DNA from 2 places in the Mesorhizobium sp. WSM4817 genome. Region 1 is predicted to be linked to the other one. Evidence: predicted binding sites of a transcription regulator. Region 1 holds the regulator's gene; the other holds the start of a gene.

What was found. The regulator LexA, encoded in region 1, represses DNA repair genes until DNA is damaged. The targets are predictions, from matches to a motif close to TGTTCNNNNTGTGTTCNG.
Region 2: a site for LexA is predicted at 2,564-2,581, ahead of AC0L2K_RS22890 (helicase-related protein). Genes of this name have one in related genera too.

The regions. Positions count from the first base shown of each region.
Region 1 covers NZ_JBVVQQ010000016.1:155,422-160,003, forward strand. The annotation lists gene moaC (cyclic pyranopterin monophosphate synthase MoaC) at 1-398, shown strand, start outside; gene AC0L2K_RS21925 (molybdopterin molybdotransferase MoeA) at 398-1,603, shown strand; gene lexA (transcriptional repressor LexA) at 1,708-2,445, shown strand; gene AC0L2K_RS21935 (ComEC/Rec2 family competence protein) at 2,439-4,582, opposite strand, start outside.
Region 2 covers NZ_JBVVQQ010000018.1:51,176-55,757, forward strand. The annotation lists gene AC0L2K_RS22890 (helicase-related protein) at 1-2,388, opposite strand, end outside; gene AC0L2K_RS22895 (TetR/AcrR family transcriptional regulator) at 3,087-3,839, opposite strand; gene AC0L2K_RS22900 (FAD-dependent oxidoreductase) at 3,798-4,582, shown strand, end outside.

The DNA.
Region 1 (4,582 bases):
TTGTCTCGATGCGGCCCGAAACGCTGAAAATGATTCTCGACGGCGATGCCAGGAAGGGCGACGTGCTGGGTACGGCGCGCATCGCCGGCATCATGGCGGCCAAGAGGACGCATGAGCTGATCCCGCTCTGCCATCCGCTGCTGTTGACCAAGATATCGGTAGACATCGAACCTGACGCGAAGCTGCCCGGCCTGAAGGTCACGGCGCTGGCCCGCGTCACCGGCAAGACCGGCGTCGAGATGGAAGCGCTGACCGCCGTCTCGGTCGCCTGCCTGACCATCTATGATATGGCCAAGGCGGTCGATCGCGGCATGGCCATCTCCGGCATCAGGCTGGTGGAAAAGACCGGCGGCAAATCCGGCGACTACAAGGCGGATGCCCAGGGGGCAGGCCAATAATGGCGCTGCTTGCGGTCGCCGAGGCGCTCGAGCACCTGCTTGCGGATGCTGCGCCCTTGCAGGCTGAAAGCGTCGCCCTGATGGATGCCGCCGACCGCGTGCTGGCGGAGCCGCTCATCGCGCTCCGCACCCAGCCGCCATTCAACGCGTCGGCCATGGACGGCTATGCCGTGCGGGCCGACGATGTCGCCTCCGTGCCCGCGAGACTTTCGGTGATCGGCATGGCGCCGGCCGGACGCGGCTTTGCCGGGACAGTCGGCCCGGCGCAGGCCGTGCGCATCTTCACCGGCGCGCCGCTTCCCGGAGGCGCCGACACCATCGTCATCCAGGAGAATGTCCGCGACCTCGGCGGCGGCATGGTCGAAGTGACCGCGCCGACGGTTGAAGGCCGCAACATCCGCCGCCTCGGGCTCGATTTCTCGCAGGGCGACATGCTGCTGGAGAAAGGCCGCCTGTTTGATCCGGCGGCATTGTCGCTGGCGGCGTCGGCCAACCACCAGCAGGTCCGCGTGGTGAAACGGCCGCTGGTCGCCATCATCGCCACCGGCGACGAATTGCTGCCGCCGGGCAGCGACCTTGGCCCCGGCCAGATCATCTCCTCCAATGCCTATGGCGTCGCCGCCGCGGCCCGCTCGGTCGGCGCCAGCGCCCTCGATCTCGGCATCGCCGCCGACCGCAAGGACGCGATCGCCGCGCTGGTGACAAAAGCCGTCGCCGCAGGCGCGGACGTCATCGTCACGCTGGGCGGCGCCTCGGTCGGCGACCATGACCTCGTCCATGACGTGCTGACCGGCGAAGGCATGGCGCTCGATTTCTGGAAAATCGCCATGCGGCCCGGCAAGCCACTGATGTTCGGGCGGCTGGGCGCCATCCGCTGCATCGGCCTGCCTGGCAATCCGGTGGCCAGCCTGGTCTGCACGCAGCTCTTTCTGAAGCCGCTGCTGGCGCGGCTCGGCGGCCGCGCCTTCCGCCAGGACATGCGTCAGGCGCGGCTCGGCGCCGCCATGCCGGCTAACGATCTCAGGCAGGACTATGTACGCGCGGTGGTGAAGGAAGAAGCTGGCACGCTTGAGGCAACGCCGTTCAGTATCCAGGATTCCTCGATGCTCAGAATGCTGGCCGACGCCAACGGACTGGTCGTGCGCGAGCCATTCGCTCCCGCAGCCGCAGCGGGCGCCGCCTGCAGCGTGCTGATGCTACGCTGAACAAAACGTCAACACATTCATTAAACTTTAAATGGTTGCGGAACACAACTGGAACAGATAGTGTTTGTTCTGGGTTTGTTTTTCTGATTCTGTTGGGGGTCGCGATGCTGACACGCAAACAACATGAACTGCTGATGTTCATCCACGAACGGCTGAAGGAAAGCGGCATTCCGCCCTCGTTCGACGAGATGAAGGAAGCGCTCGACCTCGCCTCCAAATCGGGGATCCACCGGCTGATCACGGCGCTGGAGGAACGCGGTTTCATTCGCCGCCTGCCCAACCGCGCCCGCGCGCTGGAGGTGCTGCGCCTGCCCGATTCGATCGCGCCGGGCCTCAATGCGGCGCGCAAATTCTCGCCGAGCGTCATTCAAGGCTCCCTTGGCCAGGGCGGCCTCGGACGCCAGATCAAGCCAGCGCCTTCGCGCATGCGTGCTGCCGGCAATGACGACGACGTCGTTGCCACCGTCTCCATACCGGTGATGGGCCGCATCGCTGCCGGTGTGCCGATCGACGCCATCCAGCACCAGACGCATTCGATCTCGGTGCCACCGGACATGATCACCGGCGGCACGCACTACGCGCTGGAGGTCAAGGGTGATTCGATGATCGAGGCCGGCATCTTCGACGGCGACACGGTCATCATCCGCAACGCCGAAACCGCCCAGCCTGGCGAGATCATTGTCGCTCTGGTCGACGAGGAGGAGGCGACGCTGAAGCGATTCCGCCGCAAAGGTGCCTCGATCGCACTGGAAGCCGCCAATCCGGCCTACGAGACGCGCATCTTCGGGCCGGACCGGGTCAAGGTGCAGGGCAAGCTCGTCGGACTGATCCGGCGTTACTGAACGGCAGGCTTCTTGGGTTTCTCGGCCCTGCGGTATGGCGGCAGGCCCCTCGCCTCGCGCGAAAATCGCCGCTGCTCATGCCAAGGCCTGTATGGCTGTCTGACGGCAAAACGGATTTCTGCGCGCGTTGTCGCCGATAGCGGATCGAAGAAGACGGCGGCACTGCCCATGCGAGCGAGCTGCCGTTTGGTGACGACGAGAACCAGCGGGTTGCGGCAGGGTTTGTAATAGGCTGTGGCATCGTCGATGACGATCAAATCCGCAAAGGCACAGGCCGGCCGCGCGGTTTTGCGGTTGTCGGCGAGCGCGATGAGCGCGCCGGACGGATGCCGGGCCAGGCACAGGCCGGCAGTGCAGGTGAAAGGCGCTCCCGGCGGCAGGTCGGCCGGATCGGCGATGTCGAACCGCACATCTCCTTTTTCGAATGTCTCCGGCTCGACGATCGTTGTTGAAACCAGCGCATGTTTCCAGTTGTCGGTGGTGAATTCGTTCGAACGCATCCGGTTGACGGCAAGTTCGCCGCCGCCGATCGGCAGCGCCACCAGATGCGCATCCTCCGAGATCAGCACGTCGGGGGTGCGCGTCTCGGAAATCGTCAGCAGGCCGGCGAGCGCAAAGGGAAGTGCCGCAAGCCGCAGCCATGTCGTCGCCATCGTGGCGATGACTAAGGCGACCGTCACCAGCAGAACCGATTGCAACGAAATCAGGCCGACTGCATCGACGGGCGAACGCTCCGAGATCCATCCCGAAATTGCAATCATCGCCGTCAGGCCCTTGCCCATCATGTAGAGGAAAGGGCCGTCGAGGCCGAAAGGCATTGCCAAGGCGCTGAGGACCGCCAGGAACATGACGATCGTGACGATCGGCATGACGGCCAGGTTGGCGAACAGGCTGAGCGGCGAGACGCGCTGGAAGTGCCAGATGGCGAAGAGCGCGGTGGCGCTGCCGGCAATGATGGAGGTCATTGCGATGGTGCCTGCCCCGGCGACGAGCTTGCGCGTGACGAAAGCGACCGGTGACCGTCGCTGTCGCGGCGCCTTGGCCTTGTCGGCACGATAGTCGGACCAACCGGCATAGGCGCCCACGAGAGCCGCAGTCGCGGCGAACGACATCTGGAAGCTTGCGCCGACCACCTCGTGCGGCGACACGACGATAACGGCGATGGCCGAAATCGCCAGGTTGCGCATGGTGAGTGCCGCCCGGTCGAACAGCACGGCGACAAGCATTACTGCCAGCATGATGAAGCTGCGTTCAGCCGCGACCACGATACCGGAAAAGATCAGATAGGCAGCGATGGAGACGAGTGCGGCAGCAGCCGCATATTTTTTGACCGGCCGGCGCGACGAAAAGTCGGGAAACAGCGCAAAGGCGCCGCGCAGCAATCCCATGACGGTGCCGGCGACAAGCGCCATATGCAGGCCGGAAATGGAGATGATGTGGTAGATGCCGGTGCGCCGCATCGATTCGTTTATCTCTTCGGGGATGCCGGCACGCACGCCGACGATCAGCGCAGCGGCAATCTCCCCCTCGGCACCACCGATGCTGTCCCTGATATGGTCGGCGATGGATTCGCGCGCCTTCTCGATCGACGAAGAAAGGCGTGCGGTTAACGGTGCATCTTCGGAGACGACGATCTTTGGACTGCCGAGGAAAAAGCCACTGGCACCGATACCGGCGAAATAGCTGTCAAAGGAAAAGTCAAAGCTGTCCGGTCTGACCGGGCCAGTCGGAGGCAGAAGCCTCACATAGCCGGTTGCCACCGAGCCTGCGGTCATCTCAGCGGGAATCTTGCGTGCCGACACCCTGACACGTTCGGGTGCATAACGCAGTGTCGGCCGGGCGGTCGACATCACATCGATGGTCAGCCTGATCCGGCCGTTCGCCATCTGGTCGAGCCTGACGACACGGCCGGTCAGCCGGGTCTGGATTTCCGAACCGAGCATCTTCGTTCCGGCGCGCCAGGTTTCAACCTTGGCGGCGAGCACACCAAGCGCGCACAGCAACGCTGCCATGAAGCACAGGTGCGTTTTGCGGCGTGAGCGCGTGACGGCCGCACACAATGCCGTAAGGACCACGACGGCGATGGGCTGGGCAAAGTCCGGTTCGACGGCAAGCGAAAAATAGACGATCACCCCGC
Region 2 (4,582 bases), on a different contig from region 1:
GATCGACATCATCGGCGGCGTCACCATGAAGGACTGACCATCATAGGCGCCGTCAGGGCGCTGGCCGAGGCCCGGCTTCCAGTTGGTTGCTGGCCGGATCAGGTCGGCCAGCCGTTCGAGGATGTCGACGCGCACCGCGCGACGGCCGAGATTGCGGTAGCCGGCCAGCTTGTAGAAGGTCTTGTCGAAGGTGGGATCGATGACCACCGAGGTGCGGCCGGAGGCCAGCGCGTGAACCACGTCGCCAAAGCCAGGCTTGTCCTTGCCGTCGTTCTGCAGCGCCCACAACAGAGTCACCAGTCCGGCCGGAGCCGGCTTGATCAGCGCGGGCACGAAGACGTGGTAGGCGCCGAAGCGCACGCCGAGCCGGCGCAGGGCGGCGCGGCCCTCCTGGTCGAGCGACTTCATCTCCTCGGCGATGTCGCGGCGGTTGATGAGGCCGAAATTCTCGACGAGCTGGAAGGCGATGCCGCGGCCGATGCCGGTGATCTGCTCGGCGTTCTTGAGGTCGACCAGCGGCTTCAGCAGCGACTCGATCTGGAAATTGACGAAGCGCTCGGCGCGCGCCGCGACCTTGTCGCGGGCGGGACCGGTGAGCTGCTCGTCGGCCAGCAGCACCAGGCGCGGCTTCAACGGCTCGTCGCCTGCGACCAGCGTGCCGATCGGCGCGCCGATCCAGCGCAGCGTGCCATCGGAGCCGAGCGCGATGTCGCCATTGGCCGAGGCGCCGAAGCGTTCGGCCCGCGCCTCGAATTCGGCTGCAAGCGCCTTCTGGGCTGCTGTGCGCACCGCCTTGGCGTCCTCGCCGCCGGCGCTTTGGTCCGCGGTGAAGCGGAACCCCTGCAACTCGCCGACATGATGGCCTTCGACGAGGACGGTTCCGGTTGGACTGATTTCGGCTTCAGGCATGGTATTTTCTCTAAGGCGCCGCATGAGGACGGAAGTCCTGCGGTCTACGAAGCGTTTCGTCAACCGCTCATGCAGCGCATCCGACAATCTGTCTTCGATTTCGCGCGTCTTTTCCTGCCAGTGTGCCTGATCGGCCAGCCAGCCGGGCCGGTTGGAAACGAAAGTCCAGGTGCGGATCTGGGCGATCCGGTGCGACAGCGTGTCGATGTCGCCCTCGGTGGTGTCGGCGCGGCGCACCTGCTCGGCCATGTAATTCTCATCGACATGGCCATGCCTGGCAAGGTCCATGTAGATCGAGGCGATCAGGTCGGCATGCTGAGCCGGGGCGATCTTCCTGTAATCGGGAAGGGCGCAGGCCTCCCACAACAGCGCCACGCGCCTGGCGTCGGTGGCAAGCGTCCGGATGTCCTCGTCGCGGGACAGATGTTCGAGCGCCTGCGCATCGACCGCCGGCAGCGCGCGCGTCAGGCCTTCAACCGGCGCGTTGGTCTCGATCGAGCGCTTCAGCGCGTCGAGGTTGGCGAAATCGAAACGCGCGGTGCGCCATTGCAGCACCTTCACCGGGTCGAAATCATGCGCCTCGATCTTCTTGACCAGTTCCTCGTCCAGTGGATCGACCTGGCCGGTGACGCCAAAAGTTCCGTCGCGCAAGTGGCGGCCGGCGCGGCCGGCGATCTGGCCGAGCTCGGCCGCCGTCAGGTTGCGATACTGGTAGCCGTCGAACTTGCGGTTCTGGGCGAAGGCGACGTGATCGAGATCGAGGTTAAGGCCCATGCCGATCGCATCGGTGGCAATCAGATAATCGACATCACCCGACTGGAACAGCTCCACCTGCGCGTTGCGGGTGCGCGGCGATAGCGCGCCGAGCACGACTGCCGCACCGCCCTGCTGGCGGCGGATCAGTTCGGCGATGGCATAGACCTCGTCGGCGGAGAAGGCGACGATCGCCGTACGTCGCGGCAGGCGGGTCAGCTTCTTGGAGCCGGCATAGGCGAGATGCGACAGCCGTGGCCGCGTCACCACCGACACCCCCTTCAGCAGACGCTGGAGGATGCCGTGCATGGTCGCTGCGCCGAGCAGCAGCGTCTCCTGGCGGCCGCGTAGATGCAGGATGCGGTCGGTGAAGATGTGGCCGCGCTCGAGATCGCCGGCCAGCTGGACCTCGTCGACGGCGACGAAGGCGGCGTCGGTCTCGCGCGGCATGGCTTCCACGGTGCAGACCGAATATCTGGCGCCGTCGGGCTGGATCTTCTCCTCACCGGTGATGAGCGCCACCTTGTGAGCGCCGACCTTCTCGCAGACGCGTGAATAGACCTCGCGAGCGAGCAGCCTGAGCGGCAGGCCGATAATGCCACTTTCATGCGCCACCATGCGCTCGATGGCAAGATGGGTCTTGCCGGTGTTGGTCGGCCCGAGCACAGCGGTCACGTCGCGGCCTGACAGGATCAGTGGCTCAGTGTGTTTCGGCTGGATGTTCATCGACCTGGAAACTAAGGCTCTCTGCCTCGCGTTGTCGGGAGCGCGCCCCGTGGTGGCGCGGGTGACAGCCGACACATAGGGATTTCGGGCGCGAAGCGAAAGCAGAATATTCCGATGACAGCTCGAAGCCTTCCGTCGGCGTCGACAATCCGTTCCGCCGTTCCGATTTAACAGTTGGAACGAGTCTGGAACGAATCGGCTACGAATCGCTGACTCACGCAGATTCAGGGTTTGTTCACGGCTACATCTGGATTTTTCGCCGGCGAGTCTCACCACATGCTGAATCGCCGAACTGGCCCGTTTCATGCAGGGCTGACGTCGCCGTTAACCTTTGCCGCTGAACGATCGACGCAGGTCGGCGGGCCTCATCCAACATTCTGAAATTATTAATTCTTTCCTAACGCGCCTTAACGATTTGGAGATGTTTTCAGCCTTTGTCGTTAACGGTGCGCTCAAAGCCGGAACGAAACGGCTACGAATCGGCGCTGGCGCATGTTTCCCGGTTTGTTCACCCCAATATGTTGTGTCGTGAACAGGTTTTCCACCTGTTATCCACACGCCGTGAACAGGGTTTTGCACAGGCTGCACGGCCGCCGCTAATTTTTGCGTGCCGCTTCGGCACAAATCGGCGTCACGTCCATCGGTCGGCGCAGTCGCTGCACGAGGACCAGACTGCCAGCAATGCAGTACGGCTTGGTTCAAGCCTCTCCGACGGCATAGCGCTGCAACGTAGGGCCGACGTTCTGGATAATTTCGTCGTGCGACAGGGCGACGACGGGCGGAAGCCGCAGCAGGTATCGGCACATCGCCAGACCCAGCAACTGGCTCGAAACGAGCCCGGCCCGTCGACCGGTATCGGCGGGGTCAGCGATCGCCGCAATCACCGGCCTCACCTGGTTGCCAAATACGTCGCGCAATTTTTCCGCGGCGAATTCGTTCGACGTCGCCGAACGCAGCAGAATTGCCATGCCAGGGCCGCTGGCCGGGCCCTCCCAGACTTCGAGAAAACGCCTGATCAGCGTTTCGCCGATGGCGTTTCGGTCGATCACCCGCAGTGCCGGCAATTGCAGGTCGACGACCGCCGCCCTGGCGAACAGCTCGTCCTTGCTGCGGAAATAGCGGATCACCATGGCCGGATCGATCGAGGCATGCGCCGCGACGTCACGGATCGAGGCGCCCTCATAGCCGTGCTCGGCGAACAGGAGCTTCGCGGCCTCCAGGATTTTGGCGCGCGTACGGTCCGACTTTCCGGGTTTTTTCGGCTGATTCTCGGTCATGAAATGCTTATGCCAACAGCCGTTGACAAATTCAATGGCTTCGTCTAGAAAGTCAACGACCGTTGATAAATGGAGAGAGAGATGTTGCCCGAAACCACGGAAGTCCTGATCGTTGGCGCCGGCCCGACCGGCATGGCGCTGTCCATCGTGCTGCACCAGGCCGGTGTCGATCACGTCCTGATCGACAGGCTGGAGGAGGGCCTCCAGACCTCGCGGGCTGGCGTCATCCACGCGCAGACGCTGGAAACGCTGGAGCCTCTCGGCGTTACGCAGCGGCTGAGCGAACTTGCCCTGAAGCTGCAGAATTTCACCATCCGCGACCGCAACCGGGCGCTGCTCAATCTCGATTTCAGCAAGCTTCCTTCGAGGCATCCCTATCTGATGATGCTGCCTCAGAACCTGACCGAGCAAGTGTTCGCCGAACGGATCGCTGCCCTGGGCGGCGTGATTCATCGCTCGATCGAGGCCAAGGCAGTCGTTCAGGACGCTGACGGCGCACACGTGACGGTGATCGAGAACGGCCGCCAGGAACTGATATCGGCACGCTACGTCGTTGGTGCCGACGGCATGCACAGCCTGGTGCGCAGGTCGACCGGCATCGAGTTCGACGGCGCCGCCTATGACGCGTCGTTCGTGCTCGCCGATGTTCGTCTCGACTGGCCGGTTGGCCCGACGGAAGTGTCGCTGTTCTTTGCACCGGCCGGGCTGGCGGTGGTGGCACCGCTCCCGGACGGTTCGTACCGGGTCGTCGCGACAATGGATGACGCACCGGAAAACCCCGCGGTCACCGACATCCAGGCGCTGCTCGACAGCCGTGGTCCGACCAAGAAAAGAACCCGGGTGCTCGACCTGGCGTGGAGCTCGCGTTTTCGCGTGCATCACCGCCTGGTCCGCTCGTATCGCAAGGACCGGTTGTT